DNA from 3 places in the Arsukibacterium sp. genome. Region 3 is predicted to be linked to each of the others. Evidence: predicted binding sites of a transcription regulator. Region 3 holds the regulator's gene; each other region holds the start of a gene.

Region 1 (14,237 bases), on a different contig from region 3:
CGCAACAGAGGGGCACTGGCAGCCGGTGAACAAGGCTACCGCCTTGTGGACGCGCGATAAGTCAGATATTTCAGATGAAGAATATCAGGAATTCTACAAGCATATTTCGCATGACTGGAGTGAGCCACTGAGTTGGAGCCATAACAAGGTTGAAGGCAATTCAAACTACACCAGCTTGCTGTATGTGCCGAAAAAAGCGCCATTTGATATGTGGAACCGTGAGTCGAAGCATGGCCTGAAACTCTACGTACAACGCGTCTTTATTATGGATGACGCTGAGCAGTTTATGCCAAGCTATCTGCGCTTTATTAAGGGCGTGCTGGATTCCAGTGACTTACCGCTAAACGTGTCGCGTGAAATCCTGCAGGACACTAAAGTCAGCCAGAGCCTGCGCAAAGGCTGTACCAGCCGTGCCCTGAAGATGCTGGAAAAACTGGCGAAAGACACTGAGCAATATCAGTTGTTCTGGAATGAATTTGGTCAGGTATTAAAAGAAGGCCCGGCTGAAGATCATGCCAACAAAGAGCAAATTGCCGGCTTATTGCGTTTTGCGTCAACCGAGCAGGATGACAGCAAGCAACAGGTGTCACTGGCAGACTATGTCGGCCGCATGAAAGAGCAGCAGGACGAAATTTACTACCTGGTGGCAGACAGTTTTGAAGCCGCCAAGCACAGCCCGCATTTGGAAGTGTTCCGCAAAAAAGGGCTGGAAGTGTTGTTATTATCAGATCGTATCGACGAATGGTTAGTACAGCATTTATCTGAGTTTGCCGGCAAAAAACTGCGCTCAGTCGCGAAAGGCGGCCTGGATTTATCCAAGCTGGATGATGATGAAACCAAACAGGCGCAACAGCAAACCGAAGAAGCCTTTAAATCTGTGGTCGAGCGCTTTAAAACGGCCTTAGGTGAGCAGGTAAAAGATGTCAAAGTCAGCCACCGTTTAACCGACAGCCCGGCCTGTGTGGTTACCGATGAGTTTGATATGAGCACTCAGATGATCAAGCTCATGGAGTCTGTTGGCCAGAAAGCGCCTGAGGTGAAGCCGATATTTGAGCTGAACCCGGAGCATCAACTAGTGAAACATATTGCTGATGAAGCCGATGAAAGTCGCTTTAAACAATGGGCCGAGGTGCTGTTTGAACAAGCGCTGCTCGCCGAGCGCGGCAGCCTGAAAAACCCGGCCAGTTTTGTTAGCCGCTTAAACAACCTGCTGTTATCTTTAGCTAAATAATGCACAGCCTGTCAATCAAAGCAGTCAGCGTCCGCTGGCTGCTTTTTTTTTAACATGCTACAAACTTTAGTCGATAGCAGTAACAAAAGTCTTATTAAAATTGTGCTTTTTAGCTGTTAGCCCGTTTAAAATGGGCTTAACGGCTGTATAGTCAAGGCTATCGACTAAAGGCGAGTGAAATAGCCACCTCAGGTAGCACCAGTCGACAAACATCTTGTTTCGAATGACGCATTGTGTAAAGATCCGAACCCTAATACTAAGTAATTATTCCCAAAACACGAGGGTGTTGCTATGCGCATAATTTTGTTGGGTGCTCCTGGTGCCGGTAAAGGAACTCAGGCACAATTTTTAATGAATAAATATGGCATCCCGCAAATTTCGACCGGTGATATGCTAAGAGCGGCCATCAAAGAAGGCACCGAGCTGGGGCTGGCCGCAAAGAAAGTGATGGATGCCGGTCAGCTGGTATCGGATGAATTGATTATTGGTCTGGTAAAAGAGCGTATTGCTAAAGAAGATTGTGCCAAAGGTTTTTTACTGGATGGCTTTCCGCGTACTATTCCGCAAGCTGATGCGATGAAAGAAAACGGCATTAAGGTAGACCATGTAATTGAATTTGATGTGCCAGATGACGTCATTGTAGAGCGAATGAGTGGCCGTCGGGTGCACCCTGCATCTGGTCGGGTTTATCACTTAACTTATAATCCGCCTAAAGTTGCCGGTAAAGATGATGACACCGGTGAAGAGCTGGTTATCCGCGTTGATGATATCGAAGAAACCGTTCGAAAGCGTTTGGCTATTTACCACGAGCAAACGAAGTTACTGGTTGGTTACTACCGGCAGGAAGCAGATGCAGGTAATACCCAGTATCATCACCTGGATGGTACCCTTGCTGTTGATGATGTCAGCGCAAAATTAGTTACGCTGTTAGGGTAAGTTAACGCTTTCAAAAAAGCCTGGCGTAGTTTTTTGGGCCAGGCTTTTTAATAGTATGCTTTTTATCGCGAACCTTATGTTTCAATAATAGGCAGGAGCTTATTGCTTTAACAATTGCTGCAAGTGGCTCAAGGCCTCGTCATAGTCGGGTTCGGCTGTCAACTCTGACACTAATTGTTTATAAGCCAGCTTACCTTTATTATCAATAATCAAAATAGTTCGGGTTAACATCCCCATATCTTTAATCAGCAAGCCGTATTTGCTACCAAAATCACGCCATACCGCATCAGATAGAACCGGCATCGCATCAATTTGCTCGGCCTGACAAAAACGTTTTTGCGCAAAAGGTAAATCTGTACTGATGGTAATGACCCTGACCTCAGCCGGTAATTGCGCGACTTCGCGGTTAAAGCGCTGGGTTTGCAGTGAGCAAATGCCAATGTCAATGCTGGGCACTACGCTAATAAGCAGGGTTTTTCCTGCGAAATCAGTAGAGTGGATAGTTCTGAACTGATTGTCCACCACTTTAAATGCTGGTGCTTTATTCCCGACTTGTTGCGTCTGCCCCAACAATACCACCTGCTCCGGACCCGACTTTACTTCGCTGAGCCTGGATGTCAGGCCTCGATTAATGTCATAGGCCAGACTATCAGAGCTAAGCAATAACGCCATCAGGCAGGTTAACATGGCAACAAAATGTGACGATAAAAAGTAGCTTTTAGAGCGCATCTTCGAATTCCTGTTTGATCAAAATCAGCATAACGACATAAAATTTAGAAAAAAACAGCAAAAAATTGCGGTTAACGGTTTATTCTGCTCGGTTAGCGGCTATGATGAGCTATATCTGTTTTGTAACGAGGATCTGATGACGCCCGCAGTTCTGATATGCGATGATTCCAACTTAGCCCGCAAACAACTTGCCCGCATACTACCACAAGAGTGGCAGCAGGGGATCTGTTTTGCCGGTCATGGTGCAGATGCCCTGGCGACTTTGCAAAACAAGGTCATCGACTGGCTTTTTCTGGATTTAAATATGCCTACCATGGATGGCTATCAGGTGTTGGCTGAATTAAAACAGCGTGAGTTAGCGGTAAAGGTTGTGGTGGTGTCCGGTGATGTGCAGCCGGAAGCCTATCAACGGGTGATGGCGCTGGGTGCCATCGATTTTATTAAAAAACCGGTCGACCGGGCAAAACTCGAGCATATTTTACAATCAGTCGGTGCAGAAGAGTTACCCAGTGCCCATCGTAAAACCGCTGAACCCCTGGCACGAAAAAAAGTCGAGATTAGTAATGAAATGCGCGATGTGTTTCAGGAAATTACCAATGTCGCTATGGGCCAGGCGGGGGATTTATTAGCGCGCTTGCTCAATGTTTTTGTTAAGCTGCCTATACCTAATGTTAATCTTATTGAAGTCAGTGAATTGCATATGGCGCTGGCCTCGATTGAAGGTGAAGCCAGCACTTCGGCTGTTTGTCAGGGCTTTATTGGTGGCGGTGTCGCAGGCGAAGCCCTGCTAATTTTGACCGACTCCAGTTTTAAAGATATCGCCACTTTAATGAATTACCAGGGAGAGCTGACACCAGCAATCGAACTCGAATTACTGATGGATGTTGCCAATATCTTAATTGGCTCAGTGTTAAAAGGTATAGCCGAGCAAATTGACATGAGTTTTAGCCAGGGCCACCCTGTGGTGTTGGGGCAGCATGCGCCAGTCAGTGAACTGATTAAAGCTAATGTGCAGCGCTGGCGTAAAACGCTGGCGATTGAGCTCAGCTACGGCATTGAAAATCATCAGATAAATTGTGATTTGTTATTATTATTTACCGAAGACAGCTTAAAAACACTGAGCTATAAAGTCGCCTTTTTGCTGGAAGAATAACGATGTCCAATGCGCAGGTAGATGTATCAGAAATTCATTGGTTAATGGATATGTTCCAAACGGTGGATGTGGGATTAGTGGTGCTTAATTGTGACTACCGCATCCAGGTTTGGAATGGCTTTATGGAAAATCACAGTGGCTTAACGCCAAGGCAGGTGCGAGACAAATACCTGTTTGATTTATTCCCTGAAATTGATGAAGACTGGCTCAGACGCAAGTGCGATCCGGTGATGCTGTTGAAAAACCGGGCTTTTACTATTTGGGAGCAGCGTCCTTATATCTTCAAGTTTAAAAACTATCGGCCCATTACCGGTAGTGCTGATTACATGTATCAGAACAGCACTATATTTCCTATCACTGACAGTCGCGGCAATGTCACTCATCTGTGTTTTATTATTTATGATATGACAGATGCAGCGGTTAGTGCACTGGAACTGGCCTCGATGAATGGTCGTTTGCGTCAGCTGTCAAAGATTGATTTTCTGACTCAACTAAGCAATCGCGGCCACTGGGAAGATGGGTTAAAACAAGAATTCACCCGTTTACAACGCTACTCACAGCATATCAGCACTTTATTAATGTGTGATATAGACCATTTCAAACGGGTCAATGATACCTATGGTCATGCCGCAGGCGATGCGGTCATTAAAGCGGTATCTGCGGTGATTAGTAGCAGCTTGCGTAGCACCGACTTAGCAGGGCGCTATGGCGGCGAAGAATTTGCAGTATTGCTGGTCGATACCACCTTAGAGCAAGCTAACTATCTGGCTGAGCGGCTTCGAAGCAAAGTGGAAAAGTTGCTGATCCCTTACAACGAGCAGCAGCTAAAGGTCACTATCAGTTTGGGATTGGCACAGCGCGACCAGCATATGCAGTACCATACCAACTGGATTGAAGCTGCTGATAAAGCCTTGTATCAATCTAAGGTAGACGGTCGTAATAAAGTCAGCTGCTTTGTGCCAGAGTCAGAAGCTTAACTGAGTGACATTGTCCAAGAGCTTAAACTGTTGGTTTATACCTGTGCAGGCTCCGGGCAACGGTAGAGGATCGTCAGGCTGCCATCTTCTTGCTGTTGCTGTAAAATAACCTCAAAGCCCCATAACCGATGCAGGTGGCGCAGCACCTCTTTGGCACTCTCTGCCAGCGGCACCCGGTTTTGCGGAATATAGCGCAAGGTCAGCGCCCGATCGCTGTTCACATTGACATTATAAATCTGAATATTGGGCTCAATCTGGCTCAAATTGTACTGCGCCGACAACATCTGCCGGATACGTTGATAGCCTTCGGCATTATGGATAGCAGCCACTTCCAACGCGGCTTGTTGTTCATCATCGACCACGGCAAATAAATGAAAGTCGCGAATAACTTTGGGCGATAAATACTGGCTGATAAAACTCTCGTCTTTAAAGTTTTGCATAGCAAAGTGCAGCGTGTCCAGCCAGTCACTGCCAGCAATATCCGGGAACCATTCTTTATCTTCTGCCGTTGGCGCCTGGCAAATGCGCTTAATATCGCAAAACATGGCAAAGCCCAGCGCATAGGGGTTAATGCCTGAGTAATAGCGGCTGTTATAGTCAGGCTGTGCCACTACATTGGTGTGACTGTGCAGGACTTCCAGCATGAAACGATCACTGACTTTTTCCTCATCGTACAGGTGCTGCAAAATGGTGTAATGCCAAAATGTAGCCCAACCTTCATTCATGACCTGAGTTTGTTTTTGTGGATAAAAATACTGCGAAATTTTGCGTACTATGCGCACGATTTCGCGCTGCCACGGCTTGAGTAAAGGGGCATTTTTTTCCAAAAAGTACAGCATGTTTTCCTGCGGCTCGGCCGGAAAGCGCAGCTTTTGTTGCTCGGTGGCTGCCGCCTGGCGCGGAATAGTGCGCCATAAGTCATTTACCTGCGACTGCAAATAGTCTTCACGCTGCTGCTGGCGCTTTTGCTCATTTTCTAACGAGATTTTTTGCGGTCTTTTATAACGATCTACGCCGTAGTTCATTAACGCATGACAGGAATCCAGCGTATCTTCTACTTCACTGATACCGTATTTTTCTTCACAGCGGCTGATGTACTGTTTGGCAAACACCAGATAATCAATAATAGAGCCGGCATCGGTCCAGGTTTTAAACAGATAGTTATTTTTAAAAAAGGAGTTATGACCATAACAGGCATGTGCCATCACCAGTGCCTGCATGGTAATGGTATTTTCTTCCATTAAATAAGCGATACAAGGGTTGGAGTTGATCACAATTTCGTACGCCAGCCCCATCTGGCCGCGTTTATAATGCTGCTCGGTCTGAATAAATTTTTTGCCATAGGACCAGTGGTTATATCCCAGCGGCATGCCCACGCTGGAATAGGCATCCATCATTTGCTCGGCGGTGATCACTTCAATCTGATTCGGGTAAGTATCAAGCCGATAGTGTGCAGCCACCCGGGCAATTTCCTGATGGTAGGCGTCCAGTAACTCAAAGTTCCAGTCTGGCCCGTCAGGCAGGCATTGACTGGCTTGTTTGCTTGCTTTGGCCATAATCGCCTCACTCGTTAGCTAAGATTTAGCACAAGGGCCTACGCGGCCTGCTTTTTAAATAATTCCCGGAATACCGGATAAATATCACTGACATTGCGGATCGGTTGTATCGCCAGATTATCAAACTGGCTCAACAGTTTTTCATACTCGTGCCACAGGCTTTGATGAGCGCGCTGAGTAATTTCAATGTAGGCATAGTAACGCACCAGCGGCAGCAACTTATTGGCCAGTAGCTCAGCGCAGGGCGCGCTGTCATCTGTCCAGTTATCGCCATCTGAGGCCTGAGCGGCGTAGATATTCCACTGCGTTGGATCATAACGTTCGGTCACAATATCATGCATCAGTTTTAACGCCGATGAGACAATGGTACCGCCGGTTTCCTGCGAGTAAAAAAACTCCTGCTCGTCTACTTCTTTGGCCTGGGTATGATGGCGGATATACACCACCTCGACATTGCGGTAGCTGCGGCTTAAAAACAAGTACAGCAAGATGTAAAAGCGTTTCGCCATATCTTTGGTCGCTTGATCCATCGAGCCCGACACATCCATCAGGCAAAACATCACCGCTTTGGATGTGGGTTCAGGTTTCTTCTGAAAATTGCGAAAGCGCAAATCAAAGCTATCAATAAAAGGAACAGCGGCAATACGCTGCCGCAATTCGCTGATCTGCTCTGTTAATAAGTGCCGCTGTTGCTCATCGGCTATTGGCGCCTTATCCAGCTCTGCCAGCTCTTGCTCTAATAAGGCCAGGCGACGTTTTTTATCAGCACGCATCGCTACTCTACGTGCCAGTGAGCCACGTAAGGAACGGACTATATCAATATTTGACGGCACGCCCTGCGAGCGGTAACCCGCGCGAACGTTTTTGTAAAGCACCAGCTTATCCAGCTGGTTTTTTTGCAGATTTGGTAACTCTAAATCCTCAAACAGCAAGTCGAGGTATTCCTCCTTGGAGATGGAAAACACAAACTCATCTGCGCCCTCGCCATCCTGACTGGCATCACCCTGACCACTGCCGCTTGCGCCACCCTCTGGACGTTTTATGCGGTCGCCCGGGCTGAATTGATCATTACCCTGGTGCACAATTTGCCGGCGACCACCTTTTCCCTGGTGAAAAAAAGGTTCACTGATGTCCTTTTTCGGAATAGTGACACTTTCACCACTGCTAATGTCGGTGACACTGCGCTGGCTAATGGCATCAGACACTGCCTTTTTAATTTGCTGCTTATAACGCCGAATAAAGCGCTGTCGGTTTACTGCGCTTTTGTTTTTACCATTGAGCCGGCGATCAATAAAATGCGCCATACTACCTCCGGCGGTTATTGCGATTTACGTACCCGTAAATACCATTCTGACAGTAATCTGACCTGTTTTCGGGTATAGCCCTTCTCCATCATCCGGTTGACAAAGTCATCATGTTTTTTCTGATCTTCAGTACTGGTTTTGGCATTAAAAGAAATTACCGGTAACAGCTCTTCGGTGCTGGAGAACATTTTTTTCTCAATAACGGTTCTGAGTTTTTCATAACTAGTCCAGCTGGGGTTTTTGCCATTGTTTTTGGCTTTGGCTCTGAGCACAAAGTTAACAATTTCATTGCGAAAATCTTTTGGGTTACTTATCCCCGCTGGTTTTTCAATTTTCTCCAGCTCGGCATTCAGTGCTGAGCGGTCAAACAGCTGGCCGGTTTCCGGATCGCGGTACTCTTGATCCTGGATCCAGAAATCGGCATAAATCACATAGCGATCAAAAATATTCTGGCCGTATTCAGAATAAGACTCCAGATAGGCGGTTTGAATTTCCTTACCAATAAACTCAATGTATTTTGGTGTCAGGTAGCCCTTCAGATGTTCCAGATAGCGCTCGGCTACATCGGCAGCAAACTGCTCCCGTTCAATTTGCTGCTCTAACACATAAAACAGGTGTACCGGGTTGGCAGCTACTTCAGTACTGTCAAAATTAAACACCCGCGATAAAATTTTAAAGGCAAAGCGGGTAGACAGGCCGGTCATGCCTTCATCTACCCCGGCATAATCCCGATACTCTTGATAAGATTTAGCCTTAGGATCAGTATCTTTCAGGCTCTCGCCATCATATACGCGCATCTTAGAATAAATGCTTGAGTTATCTGGGGTTTTTAAGCGTGATAACACGGCAAATTGTGCCAGCGCACTTAGAGTGCCAGGCGCACAGGGGGCTTGATTTAACTCACTGTGTTCCAGCAGTTTCTGGTAGATTTTCATCTCTTCGCTGACCCTTAAGCAATAGGGTACTTTAACAATATAGACCCGGTCTAAAAATGCCTCGTTGTTTTTGTTATTACGAAATGTTTGCCATTCCGACTCATTACTGTGGGCCAGAATAATGCCGTCAAACGGCAGTGCAGCCAGGCCCTCAGTGCCGTTATAATTACCTTCCTGGGTGGCCGTGAGCAATGGGTGCAGCACCTTAATCGGCGCTTTAAACATTTCCACAAACTCCATCAGGCCCTGATTTGCCCGGCACAAAGCACCTGAATAACTGTAGGCATCGGGGTCATTCTGGGCAAAATGCTCCAACATGCGGATGTCGACTTTACCGACTAAGGCGGCAATATCCTGGTTGTTTTCATCGCCGGGTTCTGTTTTGGCAATGGCAATCTGATCAAGAATAGACGGATATTTTTTCACCACGGTAAACTGGCTGATATCGCCATTAAACTCATGTAGCCGCTTACTGGCCCAGGGCGATAAAATATTGCGTAAATAGCGTTTTGGAATGCCATATTCCTGCTGCAAAATCTGGCCATCTTCTGCGGCATCAAACAGGGATAACGGATGATCGTACACCGGGGAGCCTTTCAGATAATAAATTGGTACCTGTTGCATTAAAAATTTCAGTTTTTCGGCTAAGGACGATTTGCCACCGCCAACAGGGCCTAGTAAATACAGAATTTGTTTGCGCTCTTCCAGCCCCTGAGCGGAGTGTTTCAGATAGGAGACGATTTGCTCTATGGCGTCTTCCATGCCATAAAATTCCCGAAACGCTGGGTAACGGGCGATAACTCTGTTAGAAAACAAGCGGCTTAATTTTGGATCTTGTGCGGTATCTATCAGTTCAGGTTGGCCAATGGCCATTAGTAAGCGTTCTGCCGCGGTGGCGTAACAACTTTTATCTTCCTTACACAGCGCCAGGAATTCCTGAATGCTGTACTCCTCCTCTCTGCTAGCCTCATAGCGCGATTTGTAGTGCTCAAAAATACCCATATGCACCTCCAGCCATTAACATTGGGATTCAAACTAAGCTGTTAACTTAAGGTTAGACAGTAAAACGGGGCTTCGCTGAACTTATTGACAGAAAAATCCGTTGTTTAGTCTTAATTACGCGGATTTAAGCGAATGAGATGACTGCCGACAATTGAGATTTTGTAAACTAATGCGGACGGTGATGCGCGGTTAAACTGCAGAAAAAACCCGGCAGTTGCCGGGTTATGTAGCCATAAGGCGCTGAACAGTGCTGTTAACCAGCGAAGTTACTCGCAGCAAAATCCCAGTTAGCTAAAGCCCAGAACGCATCCAGATAGGTTGGACGGGCGTTACGGTAATCAATGTAGTAAGCATGTTCCCACAGATCGACAGTGATGATAGGAGTCACTGCAGCGTCTTGAATCGGGGTGCCGGCGTTGCTGGTATTAACAATGTCCAGGCTGCCATCAGCTTTTTTCACTAACCAGGTCCAGCTGGAACCAAAGTTATTGACGGCTTTGTCATTAAAGGCTGTTTTAAAAGCAGCAAATGAGCCCCATTTAGCATTAATGGCATCGGCTAAAGCGCCAGTAGGCTCTTTGCCGCCATTTGGAGATAAACAGTGCCAGTAAAAGGTGTGGTTCCATACCTGGGCTGCGTTGTTAAATACGCCGCCTTCGCTGCTGCGAATGATCTCTTCCAGAGATTTATCAGCAAAAGGGGTGCCTTCAATTAAACCGTTTAGTTTAACGACATAGGTGTTGTGATGCTTACCATGGTGATATTCCAGCGTCTCAGCAGAAATATGTGGTACTAAAGCATCTTTTGCATAGGGCAGGGCGGGTAATTCAAAGGCCATTGTTGATCTCCATTGGTGTGATGTCATGTGTCTGCACAAACCAGATTACAAAACCTGACTAAAATACTCAAGTTTAAGCTGTACTGTTCAAGCTGTACTCTGGCTATTAACGTTATTATACGATGTTTAGCCTGCTTCGGTTTGTGCCAAGGCAAGCACGACTTATAGCTTAGTGGGGATTTTTATTGAAATCTCAAGTGTAACTGCGGCCTAAACACGGTAAAATAGCTAAATTACATGTCATCGACGAGGTTATTATGGAAACGCTGGATAAAATTAAGCAACAAATTGCCGAAAATCCAATATTACTCTTTATGAAAGGTTCGCCTAAATTCCCCAGCTGTGGTTTTTCTGCGCAGGCTTCACAGGCACTGATTGCCTGTGGTGAGCAATTTGCGTTTGTCGATATACTGCAGCATCCGGATATCCGCGCTGAATTGCCGGCTTACGCAAACTGGCCAACCTTTCCGCAGTTGTGGGTAGAAGGTGAGTTAATTGGTGGTTGTGATATCGTGCTGGAAATGTTTCAGCGTGGTGAGTTGCAACCTATTATCAAAGAAGCTGCTGCCCGTCATCAGCCTGACACCACGGCTGAGTAATCTTTGATATGACACCAGGCCGGCGTTGCTGGTCTGGTGATCCGAGCTGCGGCCTTTAAGCGGTGGCAATCTCATCAGCATTTTCATTGTCTCCAGCATCCGAGTCATCTGCACTAACGGGCAATGGCCAGCCCCCGAGTTGCTGCCAGCGATTGACCATAAAACAAAATAATTCTGCCGTACGCTCAGTATCATACAAGGCGCTATGCGCTTCTTTGCTGTTAAATTCAATGCCCGCTGCCTGACAGGCTTTGGCGAGTACGGTTTGCCCCAGTACCAGTGCCGACAAGCTGGTGGTATCAAAAGACACAAAAGCGTGAAACGGTGAGCGTTTATAATTGAGACGGGCGATAGCCGCATTAACAAAGCTTTGATCAAAGGTAGCATTATGCGCCACTATGACTGAGCGTTGGCAACCTGCTTCCTTTTGTGCTTTGCGCACTGCTTTACAAATTTCTGTAATGGCTTCACGCTCATGCACTGCCCCACGTAAAGGGTTAAAAGGGTCAATACCGTTAAAGGCCAATGAGCTGGCATCCAGGTTAGCGCCCTCAAAGGGTTCGATATGAAAATGCAGGGTTTCACCGGGCTGCAACTGGCCCTGTTCATCCATCGTCGGTAAATTAACAGCAATTTCCAGCAACGCATCGGTAGTGGCATTAAAGCCTGCCGTTTCCACGTCGATAACTACAGGATAGTAGCCGCGAAAACGCCGCGACAATAAAGATGAAGGAGCTGTCATAATCAAACCATTATCAGAATTCGGCGCTAGTATGCCAAAAAAAGCCTGCGCCGTCTTGCTTTCGGCATAGTGCTTGCTTAGATATTTTAACTTCCCTGTTGATACAGGCCATTTTCATTAGCACAGGATAGACAGATGCAAGTGAATACCCTTGGCAGCCTTACGCTGCTGTTGCTGCTTAGCAGTTGGACTTTGTCGGCCAGCCCGACGCAGTTGCGTCAATATTCTGCCACTTTGCAACAATCGCAGTGGCAACTCAGTAGTGCTACTCCAATCCAATGCCGGTTGGAACACGTTATTCCAAACTTTGGTACCGCGGTCTTCACTAGTGTCGCCAACCGGGCATTAAATATTGATTTTGAGCTAAAAATGCTGCGGCTGCCCGATCACTACGGCTTGGCAGAAGTGCTGTCTGTACCGCCACAGTGGCGCCCCGGTGAGCCGAGTAAAGCCGTGGCCAGCATGAAGCTGTTAAAACAGTTTAATGGTGATCTCCCGAAAAAAACCGCCTGGACCTTATTGACTGAGCTGGAGCAGGGCTTTAGCCCAACGTTTTATTTTGCCGATTGGTACAGCCCCTATGATCGTATTGCTGCGGCGTTAAATCCGGTGCAGTTTCCCTCCAGCTATCATCAGTTTAATCAGTGTATTGCTAATTTATTACCATACAGCTTTGAAGATATTGCCTTTATTGTACTGAGTTATGAAAGTGGCGGCGATCAGTTGACCCGGGAGTCTCGCCGTAGGTTATCTCAGGTTGCTGAATACCTTAAACACGATCCAGATATCGACTATATAGAACTGCAAGGTTATACCGACAGTTTCGGTGGTCGTTGGATGAATGAGCAACTGTCACTTAGTCGCGCTAATAAAATAAAGGCTTTGTTGCTGGATGCCGGGGTAACTGAGGATAAAGTGCGGGTAGACGGCTATGGTGAGCGTAGGCATGTGGCTTCCAATGAAACCAGTTTGGGCCGGGCCACAAACCGCAGGGTAGTGCTGCAGATGGCCAGGCCTTGAGCCTGGTTATTCAACCATGATATCAACCTGACGCCAATCTTGCTGCTCAGAAATCAAAATACGCACCGAGCGTTGGCCAACACTGTAGTACAGATTTAAGCGGCCATGTACCATTTGCGTATTGCGTGGCGAGCCTAACTGCTGTTGATAATATTGTTGTAATGCTGGCATAGATTGCTGGCTGAAATAGCTCATCACCGCAGGTAGTTTGGTATCAAGCCGGGCAAATTCTCGGGCATCCGCCGGAACCGGTACCTGGTGAAAGTCTGCTGCCAACAGCTGGTTGCTGGCGCCCAGCATAAGCAGGGATGAACATAAAAGGGCAATACGCCGCATGGTGAGTCCTTATCGTTATTCCGGTTTACATCTTATACCATAGCAAATAATTGCTGGTGTTGACCAGTATCAAACACGGTCAATCTTGCTCTGTTATCCGGCAATGTCTTTCAAATAACTTAAGCGCCGACAATATCTTATCGCCAGTAAAGGGTTTGACAATAAAACCGCTTGCCCCGGCTTTGAGACTGGCTTGTACATTTTCGAGAGTGCTATTGGCACTGACCATAATAATAATACATTCTGGCCGGCTCTTTTTAAATTTTTCCAATAAATCAAGGCCGGAGCAATCAGGTAGTTCGATATCTAAAAATATCAGATCCGGCTTTTGCATACTAAACATACTCAGCGCATTACTGGCACAACTGGCATTGTAAAAATTATACTGACGTTGCTTGAGCTGACCTTCATTACTTAGAGCAATAATGTTGTTTCGCAGTAATTGCCGGCTGTAATCAACATCATCTACTAACAGTATTTTTTTCTCAGCCATGAACCTGGCTCCCAACCTGCTGTAAAGTAGATACAAAATGTTGGCTTGCTTGTTGTTTAGTGTGTTCTGTTACCGGACTTTTCAGCAGCTGCATCAGATCATTAGCCAGGTTGCTTAGTGTTAATTCGCCAAAACTAGCGGCTCCTCCTTTAACCTTATGAGCAATTCGAGCCATACTTTGCCAATCGGCTTGTTGCAACGCATTTATAGCCGAAGCTGTGTCTTGCGCCAATGTTTGATAAAACAACTGAATGAGTTCTTCGCTTAATCCTAGATCAAGTACAGGGACCACATCTAATTGTTGTAAAAATTGCCTGAGTTGTTGAAAATTCAAAGGCTTTAGGAACACTTTATCAAATCCTTCGGCCTGAACATCGTCAGAAGAC
Region 2 (14,237 bases), on a different contig from region 3:
CAATGATCAATTTGCCGCGGCCAGTGAGGCTTTTACACAACTTATCAAACTGCAACCACGCAATTTTAAAGTCCGTATTTTGGCAGCACAAGCCTTAATCCGTGATAATCGGCATACTGAGGCCAATCCGCACCTTGATATCATCTTAAGGGCATTGCCAGATCAGGCCTACGCTAACTACTTAAAAGCAGTAGTTGATTATGAGGCAAAAGATTTCGTAAAAGCCAAAGAATTTGCCGACAAAGCTATTGCCAATGGTTACCGCGCACCACAACCCAGATTAATTGCCGGCTTATCATCATTTCAATTAGGGTTAGAATCTCAGGCACTACACAACTTTGCTGCCATGGGCCAATATTTAGATGCCTTTCCACCTGCCAAACGTTTGTACGTTGCCCTGCAATTAAAAGCAGGTGAACCTGGTATCGCCAAAGAAGCATTAGGCTCTTTACCGCCTACTCAGGAAGACTTAAACCTGTTTGCCACCACCGCCTTTAACCTGGCGCGCGCAGGTGATAATAATGCCGCGGCCGAATTAATCGCCAAATACGAAAGTGCAGGCTTTAAAGACGTCAATACCTTATTAACTATGGGCCAGCTAAAATTAAATGTTGCGGGCCAAGAACATGAAGGCATTCGTGATTTAGAACTGGCACTAATGATGGAACCTGGAGATCACCAAACCCGGTTGATTCTGGCCACCAGCTATTTACGTCAGCAACAATATGACAAAGTTGATCAATTAGCCGATGGCTGGATTAAAGATCCAGAAACCGCCTTTATGGGCCACAACCTGAAAGCCTATGCTGATTTGCTGCAGTTAAAACCTGAGGATGCGAAAGTACATTTAGCTGCGGCAGAGGTTACAGGTGACAATAATCCTTTTACACAACTGATGCTGGCATCAGTAGCCACCTTTGAAAACGATTACCCTGCTGCTAAAGTCATTCTTGATAAGCTGATTACCAGCCATCCGGAATATGTCCCTGCCATTACACAATCATTAATAGTGGGTCACAGATTAGGGGACGCCACCGCTGAAATTAATCGTACCAAGGAACAATTGGCTAAAAACCCACAAAACTACCAGCTCAGGTTAGCGTTAGCCCGTTACTTACATAACGCCAAACAGGTCCAGGAAGTGATAACGCAGTTAGAACCCATTGATACAGCGCAACAACTCCCAAGCGTCCATTGGATGATTTTAGTCGATGCCTTAGTACAAAGAGGTAATTTAGCTGAAGCAAGCCGGCTTAGCCAGTTATGGCATCAGCAAAACCCTGAGCATATTCAGGCGACCCTACTTTATGCTGAAGTCTTGCGCCGCAACAACAATAGTACAGAAGCTATCAGAATAATTGACAGGCATCTGCAGCGCCAACCTCAAAACCAGCAGCTGTTAATGTCAAAACTAAAGTTGCTAACTGACAGCCGACAGTTCGACAAAGCCATAGATACTGTGAAACAGAGCCCAGCGGAATTTCAATCTCTGGCCGAAGTCCAATATTTACATGGCCGCAATTTGATGGGCTTAGGTCAAAACAGTGCTGCGCTAAATCTGTACCTGGAAAGCTATAAAAATAGCCCTAGTGCTGAGGCGGCAATGTACATTACTGAGCTCTATCGCCAAGATGTATCGCTACGCCAGGCCATTAATTTTATTGAAGCTCACCTGGAGAAACACGAGACAACCCATGGGCTGCAAATTGTCTATGCCAACCTGCTGATGCAAACAGATGTGAGCAAGTCGGTAGCGATTTATAAAGAACTGGTTGAGCAAATACCCAATAACTTAGTGCTGTTAAATAACTATGCCTGGATGCTTATTGAGCAGGGTGAAGCGGAAAAAGCATTAAACTATGCCAGCCAGGCACTTAAAATAGATGATAAAAACCCGGATATTCTTGACACCTATGGCGCGGCCTTGATGAGATTAAACCGTCATCAGGATGCACTTAGCTATTTCGAACGGTCACTGACCATTAGACCTGAACACGATGAGGTGAAGCTTAATTACGCCGAAGCCCTTATTTTGTTAAATAACAAAGCCAAAGCAAGTCAGATCTTAAACAATGTAAACAGTAAAGATGCGCGCCTGACGCAACGTAAACTGACCCTTAGTCAACAGTTATAATGACCCACTGGCCTGTACGTTGTGCAGGCCTTTTTTATTAATACCTCACTTTAATTAACATATAAACTACCCTTACCTAACCGTCAGCTTTATTTACAACCTTCCTTTCCCTCTGCATGACCGCAGAAACAAACCACTATAAGTGACTGATATTTATCAAATATAAAATACATAAAAACTTGGCACCAATCATGCTTATATCTTATACGGCAACATTATCCGTGCTACCACCACCTTAGAAAAGGAACTCGACGATGAAAAAACTTATGCAAGCAACGCTTACAGCCGCGACACTGCTGCTAAGTGCGGCAGCCTCGGCAAATTGGATGTATATTGACGTAGGCTCAAATTGGTATGATGACCAAGATCCTGCCAATGTTTCCAGTAATGGCGACGCAGACTCAAAAACAGGTTTGTTTGATGAGTTTGGCTTTAGTCAATTATTGGCTACATCAATTTATGACTTTAGTGATGGCAGTATCTTTGGTAGTTTTTTTGATACTAATGATGCAGCAATCCTTGCAGGTTTAGGCTTACCTGCATCTGGCCCATCTTTAGGTGGACCAAATGTTAATTTGGTACTTCCTAACTGCCCTGCGCAATGTGATATTGATGCGCTGAGCCCGCTTATTCCACCACTGCTGGATAATCAGGACGGTGAAGGTTTCCTGCTGACCTGGCGCTTACTGGTAGATTATTATTTTACCGGCACCCTTACAGCTGCTGGCCCACAATTTACCGGTGGTTACATCAGATTTTTCTTTGATGACAGAACAGCTTTAAACAATGACCGCGTAGTAATAGAAGCAACCTTAACAGGTTCTAATCTCACTCCAGCAAACTTAGATCTGTTTTTTGACATCACCTTTGCAGAAACAGGTTTCCTGTGGATTGATGATGGCAGTGGCAACTTTAAAGATGCCGCATCAGGTATTGCTACTGGTAATTTTGCCAGGTTAATTCTGGATACTAACGTTAACCCGCCAATTCCAGATCCTAACGAATTATTATTAGTTGGCACTAATGCTATTCGCCAATCAACTCTTGATGGTTCTATTACTGCCACTATCCCTGAGCCAGCGACTATAGCTATTCTTGGCCTGGGCTTGTTAGGCATGGGAGCTGCTGGCCGTCGTCAGCGTAAAGCCTCGAAAGCTGCTTAATAGTAAAGTCAGTTAATAAAACGCCAGCATCTGCTGGCGTTTTTGCTTGCTCATCAATCTTATCAGTAAAATATACGCTTAGAAAAATCTTAAGCTAACGGAAAGCCATGCGTTAACGCTTAATTGATGCCAAGTTGTTTTTTTGCCAGCTTGACTTTTAATTTAAACCAGGGGTTAGCGGCACCAAACGGCATCCAGCTGTAGACCAGCTTATTTCGATAACCATCAACCTGCATACCCCGTGGCGCACAGATGACATCCCCCCTGCCCAGCAATATTTTACTGGCATAAGAGGCAGCAATACCGGCACTTAAAGTACAACCCACTATAGTGGAAGGCCCGCGTTTATTGGCTAAATCGACTCTGCTGGGATCCACTAAGTACTGTCGCTGTAACCCCTTAGGAGCCAGGCCCAGATAAAACCTGACAAATTGCTCAGACTCCGCACAATGGCTCATACCAAAATATTGCTCAAAACTCATTTTACCCGGCATAAAACATAAAAATGCTGTGCCCATACCAAGGGGAGCAGCAGTAATAGCCGGAATGTTCTTGCGTTGACAAAGGTCAAAAATCAGCCGGCGGGCTTTAATCGCAAAAAAATCCAGGCTATCGACATATAAATCTACACCCTCTAAAAAAACTTCAGCATTGTGTTCATTGACTCCCTCGGCAAATTCGCTGAGCTTAACCTGCGGATTAATGTCTTTTAGCATCTGGCTAATCACAGCCAGTTTCGGTTTATCGATAGTCGACATCAGTGCGCCAACTTGCCGGTTGAAGTTTTCAATGCCAAAACTGTCAAAATCTGATAAAGCAAACTGGCCAATTCCCAAACGGGCTAATGTCAGTGTATGTATGCCGCCAACACCACCGCAGCCGGCAATAGCCACTTTTTTAGCGGCCAGCAGCTGCTGCTCATCTTCAGTAAACCAGCCAATATTGCGCGAAAAAGCAGTTTGATAATCAAACACGGTCTTCAGTACAGACGCGTCAGAGGTTAAGCCTGGCTGAGGGCTGGCTTTATCCCCAACAGGGGCTATTACAGATGCGGTCATGATAGGGCCTTAACGCTGCAGATAAGGTAGCAATAAAACTTGTGGATACAAACTGTCATACAAGAACTGATAGAGCTCAAGTACTTCGGGCGATAATTTGGCAGTATAGTTTTCTTTTCGAAGGTAAAATAATGCACGGACACCATGATAATCCATTTCTTCGCCGAGTTGTTCAAATGGAAAGCCAATTCGCTCCAAGCGTTTTTTTAGCCGAGGCTCTACCACCACAAACATTGCTTGATGATGACACATTCTCGATAGCGCTATGATGCTTAAATAGAGGCCAACGGCGATGTTGGGAAAGTTACGGCGCTCCTCTTCGGAAAAAACGGCAACATCACTACTAAATTCGTTAACGACAAAAGGCGTGTGTTGTTCACCCAAACGCCTTCTGAATTCTTCAGGTACCGCCAATCGTGAGATTTCACTGTATGATCCCGGCTGGAAATCTTGTAAATTGATGGCACCGGGCGTTATAGAGTCAAGGCAGTGTGCTTCAAATGGTAACAGGCATTCAGGTTGATTAGGTGGCGTGATCACTAAGCGGGCTGTTCCGGCATAACGTTTTGTTGCTTTATGTTGCAGTAACAGTGTAAAAGAATAACTATCGCAGTTATCAATTTCCATCTTATCATCCCGCAGCGGCTCCCAACCCAATTCTTCACAGTAAACAGCATGACGGATCCGGTATGCCTCCTGTTGTAGCGCTTTGGTATTGGCAAATTTAATATCAAAATACAGTGCAAAATTTTCTGCAAGCGTTTTGCTGGTCATAGCCGCATCCATCTGAAATATCCCTTTGCTAAGTTTAGTGTAAAAGTGTGATAGTGCTGCGTGATCTGCAAAAAAAGCCGAAAACTGCTTAGTAGGCTTTAATGGCTAAACAACGCTTTTAATTTTAACGGCATTATCGTTTTTGCTGTCTGATAACCCATGTTATACAGTTGCTGTTTTTGCTCGACTGTCATATCAAAATGCACTGAAGACAGCTCGCCGGTATTCACTACTATCGTATTATGCCAAAACTCTGCGTGCACATACTCACGCGACACGGCGTTCATAAACGTTTGAATTAACATATTAATATAACTAATTACCGGTAGATATTTGCTGGTTACCACAGGTTTATGCTCAGCTTCACTTTTTAACCGAAAACAGACTATAGGCACATCGCGTCCAGACCAATCATGATGTAGCGCATCTTCTGATAAAATGACCCCATCGGTCATTACATGATGTTTGAAGGTCTTAAAGGAAAAAAATAACGGAATTGACATCGAAAACCGGATGGCCAGAGACACCGGTAAATTGGGTGTAGTCGCTTTACTGAATACGACCGGACCACCGCCACGGATATCGGTGGCCAATACATGTAAATCCAGTTCTAAATCAGAAAAACAGCGCCCTTCAAGTTGAGTGTCAAGCCACTGTTCAAACAAGTTGCCATCGGATAAGCCCCCAAAGCGGATCAGCTTAGTCAGAGACATGCCCCTGAACTGTTTAAAATCCGTATACATTGCCAGGTTACGGATTTTATCTAATGGCCAGCCAGAGGCATAAAGCGACGCCACTATGCTGCCACCAGACACACCAACCAGATGCCGGCAATAAAAGCCTTGCTCCTGTAATGCCTGTAATATACCAATATAACAGCTCAAGCGGGTGCCCCCACCAGACAAGATGGGTACAATTTCCCTTTGATTTTGCACTGCTTTTAATCCATGTTGCAATACATACTATTAGTATGCGCTAATCAGCTTAAGATTCCAGTACTAACACGCGCATTTTTTCAACAATTAAGCTAGTATAAGCTTGTTTAATGGACGCTAAACATAAGGTGGATATGGATATGCATTACTGGCGACACACTCTTTTACTGGTTTTATTTCTGGCATTCCCCGCCACGGCGGATAACTTAGTGCAGACCATTAAGCAGATTAAACCCTCGGTAGTGGCAATAGGCATACATAATCCAACCGGCTCACCACGTATTCAATTAATCGGCACCGGCTTTGCCGTAGCGCCAGGTAACAGAATAGCTACCAATTATCATGTGATTGCTAAAAGTCTGAACACAGCACAACTGGAAGAATATGTGGTGCTTTCCGGCAGTGCCAATAAAGTCACCGTGCATAAAATTCTTAGTCGGGAGCTGTCTCCACAACATGATCTGGCTCTACTCAGTATTGAAGCCAACTTACCCGCAGTAAATATCAGCCAGGCAGAAATGCTTGCTGAAGGCGCTAACGTTGGCTTTACCGGTTTTCCCATTACGCATGTATTAGGTTTGTACCCTGCGACTCACCGCGGCACTATAGCGGCGCATACGCCGGTAGCCATACCGGCAGATAACGCCCGCGACTTACACAGCCAGGCGTTACGACATCTGCAACAACCTTATTTGGTTTATCAGCTGGATGCTACCGCTTATCCGGGTAACAGTGGCAGCCCGCTTTATAATATTCAAACTGGTGAAGTCATTGGTATTGTAAATCAGGTTTATATTAAATCTTCCAGAGAAGCAGTACTCAGCGATCCCAGCGGCATCAGCTATGCCATCCCTAGTCAGTTTTTACTAGATCTGATGCAACAACGCTAAGAGCATATTATGGATTTATGGCTTACCCTTGAATTGGATCGGTTGGGTTTTATTGTAGCGGGTATTGCCTATTTGTTTTTTTTAGGCCTGGTGCTCGCTACCCGCACCAGTAATTTACAAAAAACCTTACTGCTTACCTTTACCCTGGCGACGCTCGGCTGGGCCGGCTATTATGCCTGGACAGGTAGCGTGCCTTTTACCAGCGCACTGTCCCTGTTATTTGAAAGTACTCGCACGCTGTTCCTCTTGCTATTTTTATTAGCGGCATTAAGCAGGCAAGTAGTTAGCTGGCGCGAATTTTTTCGCCACCCCTTAGTGCTGGCGATAGTCATTGCTTTACCTTTGTGGAGTTGGTTGGGTTACCAACGCTATCTTGACTGGCACTATATTTTTACCGGCTATCTGGCTATTTGCATTATACAACTGGCGCTATTAGAAACACTGTACCGCAGAGCCAGCCAGGCTGAACGCTGGCAGTTTAAGCCCTTAGTGCTAGCCCTGACTATTGGTATCATCTTTGACTTTGTACTGCTGGCAGAATCGGCGCTATTTGGCCGTATTGATGATCAGCTTTGGCTGGCACGTGGTTATGTATTTACAGCGCTAGTGCCACTACTGATTATCTCACTGCGTCGGATCCAAGCCTGGGGCATTACCGTTTACATATCGCGCGATATTGTGTTGCAAAGCTCACTGGTAATGGCTGCAGGCCTGTATTTGTGTTTACTGGCAATCGCCGGTTTTTACATACGCTTTATAGGAGGAGACTGGACTAACCTGATTCAGGCCACCTTTATTGGTCTTGGTTTTGCTATATTGGCCGTATTACTGCTATCCGGTGCCGTCAGACGTAAATTTAAAGTATTTATTGAGAAACATTTTTTTGCGAATAAATTTGATTATCGCGAAAAATGGTTGTCCTTAACGACGGGTTTAAAACAAATAGACTTACGTCAGCCAGAGCAATACCAACGCATTTTGGCTATCTGGCTAAACAGCATTGGCTATGACAGAGGCGCTATAGTGATGTTTAAGGCGGATGGCCAACCGCAAACATTAGCCCTACAACAACGGTCCGAACTGAACACTGCAGAACTGAAGCTGATTAAAGATTATCAACAGCAGTTTGCCACAAAATATTGGCTGTTGGATACAAATGACCAGCAAGACAGCTTTGTAGTCAGCCAGCCGTATTTAAGTGAGTGCGATGTCCACTTATTGATCCCGGTGCATAGCAAAGGACAGCTTTGGGGGCTCTGCCTGATGAATGCCCCGCAGATAAACAAGATAAGCCTTAATTGGGAGCTTCGTGATTACCTAACGTTGGTTTCTGAGCAGGTTTCGAGCTTACTATTGCTGATGCAGGCCAGCAAAACACTGAGTGAAAATGCACAGTTTGTTGCTTTTAGCCAGATGTCTGCCTTTGTAGTGCATGATCTTAAAAACGTTAAAGCCCAAATAGATTTAATCCTGAAAAATGCTCAGCGTCATGCCGCTAACCCTGAATTTATTCAGGATACCTTTGACACTCTGGCCGCGATGCAAAACAGGATGCAACATATGCTGTCGCAATTAGGCAGTAAACGCGTCAGCCAGCAGCAGCATAGTCAGTTTTCAGTCGCTGCTGTTGCAGAGCAGGTTATCAAGCAGCGCTGCGCTAATCGACTGCCAGTGCCAGAGCTGAAAGTCATCGAAGATGCCAGGTTAGTGATAGATAAAGAGCGTTTCGCCAGTGTGCTCTATCATTTGCTGGATAACGCCCAGCAAGCATGTCAGCCAGATGATAAAGTCTGCTTAACCGTAAGCACTGAACATGATAAAGTCATCATAAGCATCAGTGATACCGGTTGCGGCATGAGTGCCGATTTTATCGCTGAGCGACTATTTAAACCCTTTGACTCTACCAAAGGTAATGCTGGCATGGGCATAGGTGCCTACGACGCCAAACACTTTGCTGAGCAATCGGGCGGCAGTCTCAGTGTTAATAGCATACCAACAAAAGGGACTACCTTTAGTCTGATACTTCCGTTAAACTTGCCAGTAAGGCAAGATTCGCCTGCGTTGACAGCTGTACAAGGACTGTAATATGAATACCGTATTGATAGTAGAAGATGATCCAGGGATCCAAAAACAACTGAAATGGAGCCTGAGCGACTATGAACTGGTATTTGCTGCTGACAGAAGCAGTGCCCTGACACAATTACGTCGCTATGAACCTGCGGTGGTTACGCTGGATTTGGGTTTACCACCCGATGCTGCCAATGCCAGTGAAGGCTTAGCCTGCTTAGCGGAGATTCTCGCTGTACAACCCCAGTGTAAAGTCATAGTGCTAACCGGTAACACCGATAATCAGCATGCGCTGGCAGCAGTAGCCTTGGGTGCTTATGATTATTATCAAAAGCCAATTGATGCTGACGTGCTGCAAATTATTTTAGCACGGGCTTTTAAGCTATCTCAGTTAGAGGTAGAAAACCAGGCATTGAAAGCCAGCCAAGCGTCGCAACAAGATATTATTGGTAACAGTGAAGCCATTTTAAAAGCCTGCCGTACCGTTGAAAAAATTGCGCCAACAGAGATCACTACACTGCTGTTAGGTGAAAGCGGTACAGGCAAAGAGGTATTTGCCCGCTCCATCCACAAACAAAGCCCACGAGCTGACAAACCTTTTGTTGCCATAAACTGTGCCTCCATACCGGAAAACTTATTAGAAAGTGAGTTATTTGGTTATGAAAAAGGCGCCTTTACCGGTGCAAATAAAACCACACTAGGCAAAATTGAAGGGGCTAATGGCGGAACCCTGCTGCTGGATGAAATTGGCGATATGCCATTAAGTCTGCAGGCTAAGATGCTGCGTTTTTTACAAGAACGTGTGATTGAGCGAGTCGGCGGCCGCCAGGAAATTGAAGTCGATGTGCGGGTCATTTGTGCCACCCACCGCAACCTGCCAGAGATGGTGGCAGAGCAAGCGTTTCGGGAAGACTTATATTACAGAATCAGTGAAATCACCCTGACTATCCCACCGCTACGACAGCGTGGCCATGATATTATTATCATCGCTAAGGCGTTATTACATAAGTTTAATCACGAATATAAAACTCAGGTGCAGGGTTTTACCGATTGTGCCATCCAGGCATTGCTAAACCATAGCTGGCCCGGCAATATTCGGGAAATGCAAAACAAGCTTAAATCGGCAGTGATTTTAGCAGACAGCAAAAAAATCAGCGCTGAAGATCTTGGTCTAGCCGCTGTAAAAGCCAATAAGGTTGATACCCTGCGTAAGATAAGAGAGCAAGCTGAAAGCAAAGCTATCCGTCATGCATTTATTGTTGCCAACGCTAATTTGTCTAAAACCGCTGACTTACTCGGTATTACCCGCCCTACACTCTATGCATTAATTGAAAAATACCGGCTACATGATCTGCGCAGCAGCGAAATCGAGTTATAAAAAAACCCGCTTAAAGCGGGTTTTTTTATTCGATTTACTCTGGGTAAAAACTACAGACGCATATTGCGAACGCGGGCTTTTTCCTGAATATAGGTTTCCCAGCTGCGTACCTGACGTGAAGTTGCAGGATCTTTCTTGGCTTCCTGCAATGACGCCATCGCTTCTCTGAGTTTATTCTGGTTTAAATACGCCGTCATCATATCAATATGTACCCGGCCAACATTACGGGAATCTAACCGCAATGAGTTTTCAAAAGCCGTAATAGCATCTGCATAACGTTGTACTGCCATAAAGGCGTTGCCCTGACGACGGTAAGCATCCGCTTCGTTGGTCAACTTAGCCATTTCACCATAATACTCAGCCGCTTTTGCAAACTCACGGGCCGCCTGATAATTAGAAGCTATCGCTGCTAATATCTGCCGATCCTTTTTGATTTTGCCTGCTTTTAAGTACTTTTCATAAATTGTTGCGGCCTTAAAAGGAATATTGTTATTGGCATACATTTGCCCTAACAACTTCAGTTCAGCTTCAGATTCCAGGTAACCATTGGCATAAGCAATCTGAAAGGCACTTAACGATTTAGAATACTCTTCCAACAAGGTATAAAAGTTACCTAAATATACCCAGTATGAACGCTCTTCCGGAAATAACTGCACCATAGTCTCAACGGTTTCTACGGTTTTAACGTAGTTGCGAGCCTCATAGAAAGCCCCCATTTTCAACATATAGTGCTGCTTATTCGGTTCGCGGGCATAGCGAATAGCATTATCAGCAGGCGCAATAACTTTGTCATACTCTTGCATCTGATAATGGGCATTAGCTATCCGCAAATATACATCAGAGTCACGCTCACCGGTAAAACGCATCCAGTTTTGATAACTCTGGATGGCAGCACGGTGCATACCTTCCATCGACTGTAAATCACCTAATAATTTAAGAGCTTGTGCTTGATCGCCAAAACTCATTACATCAGGCTTAACAGATAATTCCAGGTATTTGATAGCTTGCTTGGCATCTTTAGTGGCATAGAGGTTGCCGATAAAGCGATTCACAAAAGCCGTATCAAAATCGTTACCCGGGCGAAGGTCCATCAACAAAGCTAAAGCTTCATCAATTTTCTCTTCGCTATACAATTCAAAAGCACGGGTAACTGCACGACCTACCCTTTCACCTGGCAGCTGAGTTTTGGCATTTTTACGTGCCTCAATCCGCTCTCTGTCTGCTGCAGTAAGATCCTGCGCCTGTAATGGCACAGCAAAACTAAAGGATGCAGCTACTAACAGCGCTGAAGTTAATAATGTGAGTTTATTCATACTTAACCTCCTGCCATATCGAGAGTGAAGTCAAGCCGTACCACTATACCAGGCTGACGCTGTGGCTTACCATCAACCACTTTCGGGCTATATTTCCAGCGGTTTAATGCACGAATCGCTTCGCGGTCAAACACCCGGCGTGGTTCAGCTTCAATGACTTCTACTTCACCAACACTGCCGTCTTCCATAATAGTAAAGCGCAGTGTGACATAACCAGTTAAGCCGTCACGAGCCGCTTGCACCGGATAGCGTGGTTCAATACGCACTATAGGAGTAGCGTCACCATCACGCAGTAATGAACCAGGATCACCTAAACCCGTGTTCACGCCAAGATCAAGGCCCGGCATATTAAAACCAATTGCACCTGCCGTATTAGTCATCTCAGGCTCAGGCTGAGGTGTCTTAGGCGGTTGCGCTGGTGGCGGTGGTGGTGGCGGCGGTGGAGGCCGCCGCACCTGTGTATCTGAATCAGGCGGTGTGGTATTAATCTCAACGATAATACGCTCTTGATCGACCGCCTGGCGTTCGCCGCTGCCTTTAACAAGCAGCGCCATAATCAGAAACAACAGAAACGTTACCACTGCACCGATAATCAACGATGTTAGGAAACGCACCATAATTATTTTTTCTCCCCGGCTATAGTAATCACCAGCGTAGGATCAGCAATTTTGATCTGGTCCATCACTTCCATTACTACACCGTGTTTAGCTTCGATGTCCGCCTGCAAAATAATAGTGTCAGTCGGAGATTCTGCTCTTAAGCGTTCGATGTTAGCCGCAACCCGCTCAATATCTACCGGACGCTTATCCATCCACACTTCACCGTTTGCACGGATAGCGATAAAGATAGTGGCGGTCGGTTGTTGTTGAACCTGTGTTGCTTCTGGCTTATTGACATCAATACCGGCTTCCTTCACGAATGAAGTAGTAACGATAAAGAATATTAACATAATGAAAACGATGTCCATCATCGGCGTAATGTCGATTGCGGCTTCTTCGTCTTCACGAATACGTTTACGTGCCATAAAATTCTCTCTTAATGATGCGGTAAGCTGTCCACGAGATCTGCTTTTTCCCGTTTCACTTGCACTTCAAGCCGCGAACTGAAAAACACACCTGACAAGGCGGCAACCATACCGGCCATTGTTGGGATCGTTGCCATCGAAATACCTGCCGCCATAGTGCGCGGGTTACCGGTGCCTTGAGTAGCCATGATATCGAATACTGCTATCATGCCGGTAACGGTGCCTAACAGGCCCACAAGTGGACACATAGCAACCAGTGTTTTAATCAGTAACATTCTTTGATCGAGTTTATCCGTCGCTTCGGAAATCCAAGTATCACGGATTTTGTGAGCGTACCAGGAAGTTGTATCTTCCCGCGCATCCCACCTGGCGATGATATCCCGCTTCATTTTGGGAAACACCGCACGTAAATACCAGTAGCGCTCAATCATCATAACCCACATAACGAAGAGCACCAGGGCGACAACATACAAGACGTTGCCCCCGGTATGAATAAAATCCTGTACCGATTCCCACAGCTCTATCAGCTGGAGTATCATTAGGCTTTCTCCTTCTCCGCGTGCGCAGCAACGATACCAGCACTCTGCTCATCTAATACTTGCAGAATTGACTTAGCACGTGACTGAACAATGCTGTGCACGAACAGTAATGGTAAAGCGGCAATCAGACCCAGCGCTGTGGTAACCAGAGCCAGAGAAATTGAACCTGCCATCAGTTTTGGATCGCCTGTTCCGTACAGAGTAATTTGCTGGAAGGTCAGGATCATACCGATAACGGTACCTAACAGACCCATCAGTGGCGCAACTGCAGCAAAGAGTTTAATTAAGCCGATACCGCGGTCTACTTTTGGTGTTTCACGTAGAATGGCTTCATCAAGTTTCAATTCCAGGTTTTCCACGTCAGCATCTTTGTTGTCGTGATAAACTTTCAGGATACGACCCAGTGGGTTATTGGTTGATGGCGAGGCCAGGTTTTTCAACTGGCTACGCATCTTGCCACCGACAGCAGTTAATACCAGAATACGTTCTAATGCTATCAGTAAGCCGATCGCCAGAAGCACAGTGATTAAGTAACCTACAGTACCGCCTTCATGGTAGTATTCCATTAAGGTTGAACGTTGCTGGTTCAAACGTAACAATGAGTTAGCTTTAGTTGGGTCAACATATAAGCTGGCTAACTCACCGGCACGTGCTTGATGGTAGTCGGCAACAGAATTAGCGATCTTAGCTTGTGGAGCACGGCCCAGAGGCTGGATTTGATCAGTGTCTACGTTACGGATCAGATACTCGTTGTTAGTCGTCAGGTGGAAAGTACCAAAACGTGTGACACGTTGAGTAGATGAACCACCGGCTAACTCAACGACATCAGCATCAAACTTAGAGATTTTTGCTGATTCAGTCATTTCAGTTAACATGGCAACCCACAGGTCTTCCATTTCTTCCAGCGTTGGTAACTCGGTAGCAGCAGCGATGGTACGCAGCGGTACGTCACGACCCGGATA
Region 3 (4,246 bases):
CGGTTATAAGGTGTACAGCGGCTAGGTTTCATCAAACCCATTATTAATGAGCGCTGTTACCGCTGCTAATGCGGCGGCCGCATCAGGGCCTTGTGCAGTAACTTCAACCGTTTTACCAGGGCTACTGGCCAGCATTAGTAGCGCCAGTACACTGGAGGCATCTGCGGCTTTGCCATCTTGCATCAGTTCAATGCGGGCACTGAACTGTTGACATAATACCGCCAGCTTAGTCGCGGCGCGCGCATGCAAACCTAGTGAATTAATGATGGTTACTGTGGCGCTGAGTTTAGCGTCCATGGTGACGTACCAACTCGCGATGACGAATTTGCACATCATCGCGCTGGCTGCGATAGCTCTCGGCCAGGCTTTCGGCAATATATACTGAGCGGTGCTGCCCACCGGTACAGCCAATGGCAATGGTCAGATAGCTGCGGTTATTGCGTTCAAGATGTGGTAACCAGCTGCTGACAAAGCTGTTGATATGCCAAATATACTTGGCCACCACGGCTTGCGAGGCTAAAAAATCTTTCACGGATTGGTCTAAACCGGTAAGGGGTTTCAAATCCGGCTCCCAATGTGGATTGGGTAAGAAGCGGGCATCAAACACGAAGTCGGCATCTTTGGGAATGCCATATTTAAAGCCAAAAGATTCGAACAACATCACCAGTTTGCCACTTTTCTGGCCAAGAATGCGTTCACGCAGCTGTTCTGCTAACTGATGCACATTCATTTCGGTGGTGTCGATATACAAATCGGCACGGCTGGAGATCGGGTCTAACAAGTGCTGTTCTTGTGAAATGGCCTCATCCAGCGACATCGCCTGATGTGATAACGGATGCAAACGGCGTGTTTCACTAAAGCGCTTAATCAGGCTGGTGTGATCCGCATCAAGATAGAGAATGGTTAGTTCTAACTTGCGGGGTAAATATGACAAAATTTCGGTCAGCTCATCGGGGTCTTGCGGTAAGTTACGCACATCAATACTTACCGCTACCCTTTCATACTGCCCCATAACCGTGGTTGCCAGGGTAGGTAGTAAGTTGACCGGAATATTGTCAACGCAATAGTAGCCTAAATCTTCCATTACTCTGAGTGCGACAGATTTACCTGAGCCAGAGCGGCCACTTACCACCAGCAGTTTCATGTGTCAGTCCCTTGTTGGCTATATTCCATTAATAACTGATAAAGATCGTGATCGGAGGCTGCATGGCGAATTTTGCGGGTCAGCTCCTTTTGACTTAATAATTTGGCAATACCGGATAGAGTAGTCAAATGCGCCTGACATTGTTCTTGTGGAATTAAAATAGCGCAAAAAATATCCACTGCCTGGTTATCAATAGCGTCAAAGGGGATAGGATCTTTGCTCACTACAAATACCAACATGGGTTTGCTGACGCTCTGTAATTTACCATGAGGGATAGCAATACCACCGCCTATGCCGGTGGAGCCGAGCTTTTCACGGGTCATGAGTGCTTCTAAAATACTATATTCCGTCATGTCAGGCAGCTGTTGCTGTGCCAGTTCGGCTATGTATTCCAGAATACGTTTTTTACTGTTAAAAAGAACTGCACTCTTGGTGCAGTTCTCGGCGAGCATAGTGCTTAAGTTCATCATACGCTGATTAATGTCGGGCTATCTTTTCTTTGTGTTTAATGACCTGCCGGTCCAGCTTATCAATCAACTGGTCGATAGCAGCATACATATTCTCGTCTTCTGAGGCCGCAAACACTTCGCCACCATTCAGGTGCAACTTAGCTTCTGCGATCTGCTTCAATTTTTCCACGTTTAGGATGACATGTACATTGTTAATATGATCAAAATGGCGCTCCAGCTTAGCAAATTTATTGTCTACATACTCTCTTAAGGCTGTGGTGATTTCGACATGACGACCAGTTAGGTTGATTTGCATAGACATTTTCCTTCTGTTTAGAACACTTAAAGCAAGGTCTTACGTTGATTAGATGGCGGTATAAATAAAGCTTCGCGGTATTTGGCAATGGTACGGCGTGCCACATTAATGCCTTGATCAGATAAAATCTCTGCCATTTTGCTATCACTCAGCGGTTTAGCCGGATTTTCTGCCGCCACTAATTTTTTGATAAAAGCGCGAATGGCCGTTGAGGAACACTCACCACCGCTCTCTGTACTAACATGACTGGAAAAAAAGAATTTAAGTTCAAAAATACCTCGCGGGCTATGCATATATTTTTGCGTGGTGACCCTGGAAATGGTCGACTCATGCATACTGACCATTTCGGCAACATCATTCAGCACCATAGGTTTCATTGCTTCTTCGCCATGTTCAAAAAAAGCTTGTTGTTGCTGCACAATACAGTTTGCTACCTTGAGCAATGTTTCGTTGCGACTTTCCAGACTTTTCAGAAACCATTTTGCCTCCTGCAGGTGCGACCGGATGAACTGGCTATCAGCAGAGCTTTTGGCATTACGGGACATAGCGGCATATTGCTGATTAATCCGTACCTTTGGTATGGCATCCGGGTTTAGCTCCACCTGCCAGCGGCCTTTCACTTTGCTGACGGTGACATCGGGGATCACATACTGCTGCTCCTCGCGAATAACATCGGCGCCAGGGCGCGGATTCAGGCTATGAATTAACCGCATCACCTCTTTTAACTCTTCTTCTTTGAGTTTAGTCACGCGCAGCAAAGAACGAAAGTCCCGATTCGCTAAAAAGTCAGCATAATCGCTAATCAATAGCTGCGCCTCACGTAAATAGGGCGTAGCCGGGTCAAATTGTTTTAATTGCACTAACAGGCATTCCTGCACTGAACGCGCGCCGACGCCCACAGGATCAAATAGCTGGATGCGTTTGATCACCGCTTCTACCTCATCGGCCTCAACATCGGGCAGGCCAAGCGATTCAAGGATATCGTCACAACTGATGGTGAGTAGGCCGCCTTCGTCAATGGCTTCAATAATGATTTCGGCAATAGTACGGTCAGTGTCAGAAAAAGGCGTTAATTGCATTTGCCAGCGCAAGTAATCTTGCAAACTCTCACTGGTTTCGCCCTGATAGACATTATCATCATCCATGCTATTGCCGGCACTAACGGGCGCAGCGCTGACTAAGTCATCCCATTGATTATCCAGCGGCAAGTCTTCCTGGATGTTTTGCTCGGTCATCGCCTCACTGCTGTCGGGTTCGGTGGGCTCGTCATGACCGTAGTCATCTGTTGTCAGACTGTTGTCTGTCGTGTGCTCACGATCAGGTTGTTGCGGTTCCATTTCGCCATTAAAGCTGTCGTATTCGTCTTCGCCTTCCAGCAGTGGATTAGCATCAAGTGCCTCCTGTATTTCCTGCTGCAACTCCATAGTCGACAATTGTAACAAGCGAATTGCTTGCTGCAGTTGCGGTGTCATGGTCAGTTGTTGGCCTAAGCGAAGTTGCAAAGAGGGCTTCATGTCGTTATTTTTTTCTCCCGTTTAGCCGCGTCATGCTGTGGTGGCGTTTATAAACTAACTATAGCCTGAATTGTTCACCCAGGTATACATCACGTACTTGCTGATTTGCCAACACTTCTTGTGGGGGGCCGGCAGCAATCAGCTCGCCATGGCTGACAATATAGGCTATTTCACAGACATCGAGCGTTTCACGCACATTATGATCAGTAATTAACACGCCGATACCACGCTGGCACAAGTGTTGAATAATTTTTTTTATATCCAGTACCGAAATAGGGTCAACTCCGGCAAAAGGTTCATCCAGTAAAATAAACGCCGGATCAGCGGCCAGAGCGCGGGCAATTTCTACCCGGCGCCGTTCACCACCAGATAAACTCATGCCCAGGCTATGTTTGATATGACCAATATGGAACTCTTCAAGCAAGTCATCAGCCAACTCTTCGCGTCTGCTGTTGCTTAATGCTTTGCGGGTTTGCAAAATGGCCAGTAAGTTTTCATGCACGGTTAATTTGCGAAAAATGGAGCTTTCTTGCGGTAAATAGCCAATGCCGGCACGGGCACGCTGATGAATAGGGGCAAAGGTCATGTCTTCGCCATTAAGAATGATACTGCCTTTATCTGATGGCACTAAGCCAACAATCATATAAAAGGTGGTGGTTTTACCGGCACCATTAGGGCCTAGCAGACCAACAATTTGCCCGGCGTTGACTTCGAGGCTGACATCTTTTACCACCTGACGGCCTTTGTAGCTTTTCGCCAGATGAGAGGCCACTAATTTGCTGGGTGCACTCAACGTCATGGATTGTCCTTAGTTTCCGGCGTA

Evidence for each region. The regulator sigma-54, encoded in region 3, starts transcription at its own class of promoters, with help from an activator protein. The targets are predictions, from matches to a motif close to TGGCANGNTNCNTGCTT.
Region 1: V7D78_RS00680 (flagellar protein MotY) is a predicted target of sigma-54. The motif match lies at 12,065-12,081, and genes of this name have one in related genera.
Region 2: V7D78_RS07805 (PEP-CTERM sorting domain-containing protein) is a predicted target of sigma-54. The motif match lies at 2,315-2,331, and genes of this name have one in related genera.

What each region holds. Positions count from the first base shown of each region.
Region 1 is NZ_DAINOE010000002.1:19-14,255, reverse strand. Features, by position in the region: gene htpG (molecular chaperone HtpG) at 1-1,231, shown strand, start outside; gene adk (adenylate kinase) at 1,523-2,167, shown strand; gene tpx (thiol peroxidase) at 2,267-2,896, opposite strand; gene V7D78_RS00720 (response regulator) at 3,033-4,049, shown strand; gene V7D78_RS00715 (sensor domain-containing diguanylate cyclase) at 4,052-5,026, shown strand; gene V7D78_RS00710 (SpoVR family protein) at 5,062-6,582, opposite strand; gene V7D78_RS00705 (YeaH/YhbH family protein) at 6,621-7,886, opposite strand; gene V7D78_RS00700 (PrkA family serine protein kinase) at 7,901-9,823, opposite strand; gene sodB (superoxide dismutase [Fe]) at 10,077-10,661, opposite strand; gene V7D78_RS00690 (Grx4 family monothiol glutaredoxin) at 10,919-11,260, shown strand; gene rnt (ribonuclease T) at 11,316-12,002, opposite strand; gene V7D78_RS00680 (flagellar protein MotY) at 12,138-13,022, shown strand; gene V7D78_RS00675 (hypothetical protein) at 13,029-13,358, opposite strand; gene V7D78_RS00670 (response regulator) at 13,438-13,851, opposite strand; partial or broken gene V7D78_RS00665 (Hpt domain-containing protein) at 13,844-14,237, opposite strand, start outside.
Region 2 is NZ_DAINOE010000029.1:25,644-39,880, reverse strand. Features, by position in the region: partial or broken gene prsT (XrtA/PEP-CTERM system TPR-repeat protein PrsT) at 1-2,134, shown strand, start outside; gene V7D78_RS07805 (PEP-CTERM sorting domain-containing protein) at 2,389-3,297, shown strand; gene V7D78_RS07800 (ThiF family adenylyltransferase) at 3,417-4,280, opposite strand; gene V7D78_RS07795 (PEP-CTERM/exosortase system-associated acyltransferase) at 4,365-5,129, opposite strand; gene V7D78_RS07790 (patatin-like phospholipase family protein) at 5,228-6,064, opposite strand; gene V7D78_RS07785 (S1 family peptidase) at 6,175-6,954, shown strand; gene prsK (XrtA/PEP-CTERM system histidine kinase PrsK) at 6,964-9,039, shown strand; gene prsR (PEP-CTERM-box response regulator transcription factor) at 9,041-10,399, shown strand; gene V7D78_RS07770 (hypothetical protein) at 10,450-11,712, opposite strand; gene V7D78_RS07765 (energy transducer TonB) at 11,715-12,329, opposite strand; gene V7D78_RS07760 (ExbD/TolR family protein) at 12,332-12,736, opposite strand; gene V7D78_RS07755 (MotA/TolQ/ExbB proton channel family protein) at 12,748-13,275, opposite strand; gene V7D78_RS07750 (MotA/TolQ/ExbB proton channel family protein) at 13,275-14,237, opposite strand, start outside.
Region 3 is NZ_DAINOE010000139.1:104-4,349, forward strand. Features, by position in the region: gene V7D78_RS16155 (HPr family phosphocarrier protein) at 22-297, opposite strand; gene rapZ (RNase adapter RapZ) at 287-1,144, opposite strand; gene ptsN (PTS IIA-like nitrogen regulatory protein PtsN) at 1,141-1,614, opposite strand; gene hpf (ribosome hibernation promoting factor) at 1,622-1,909, opposite strand; gene V7D78_RS16175 (RNA polymerase factor sigma-54) at 1,936-3,423, opposite strand; gene lptB (LPS export ABC transporter ATP-binding protein) at 3,482-4,222, opposite strand.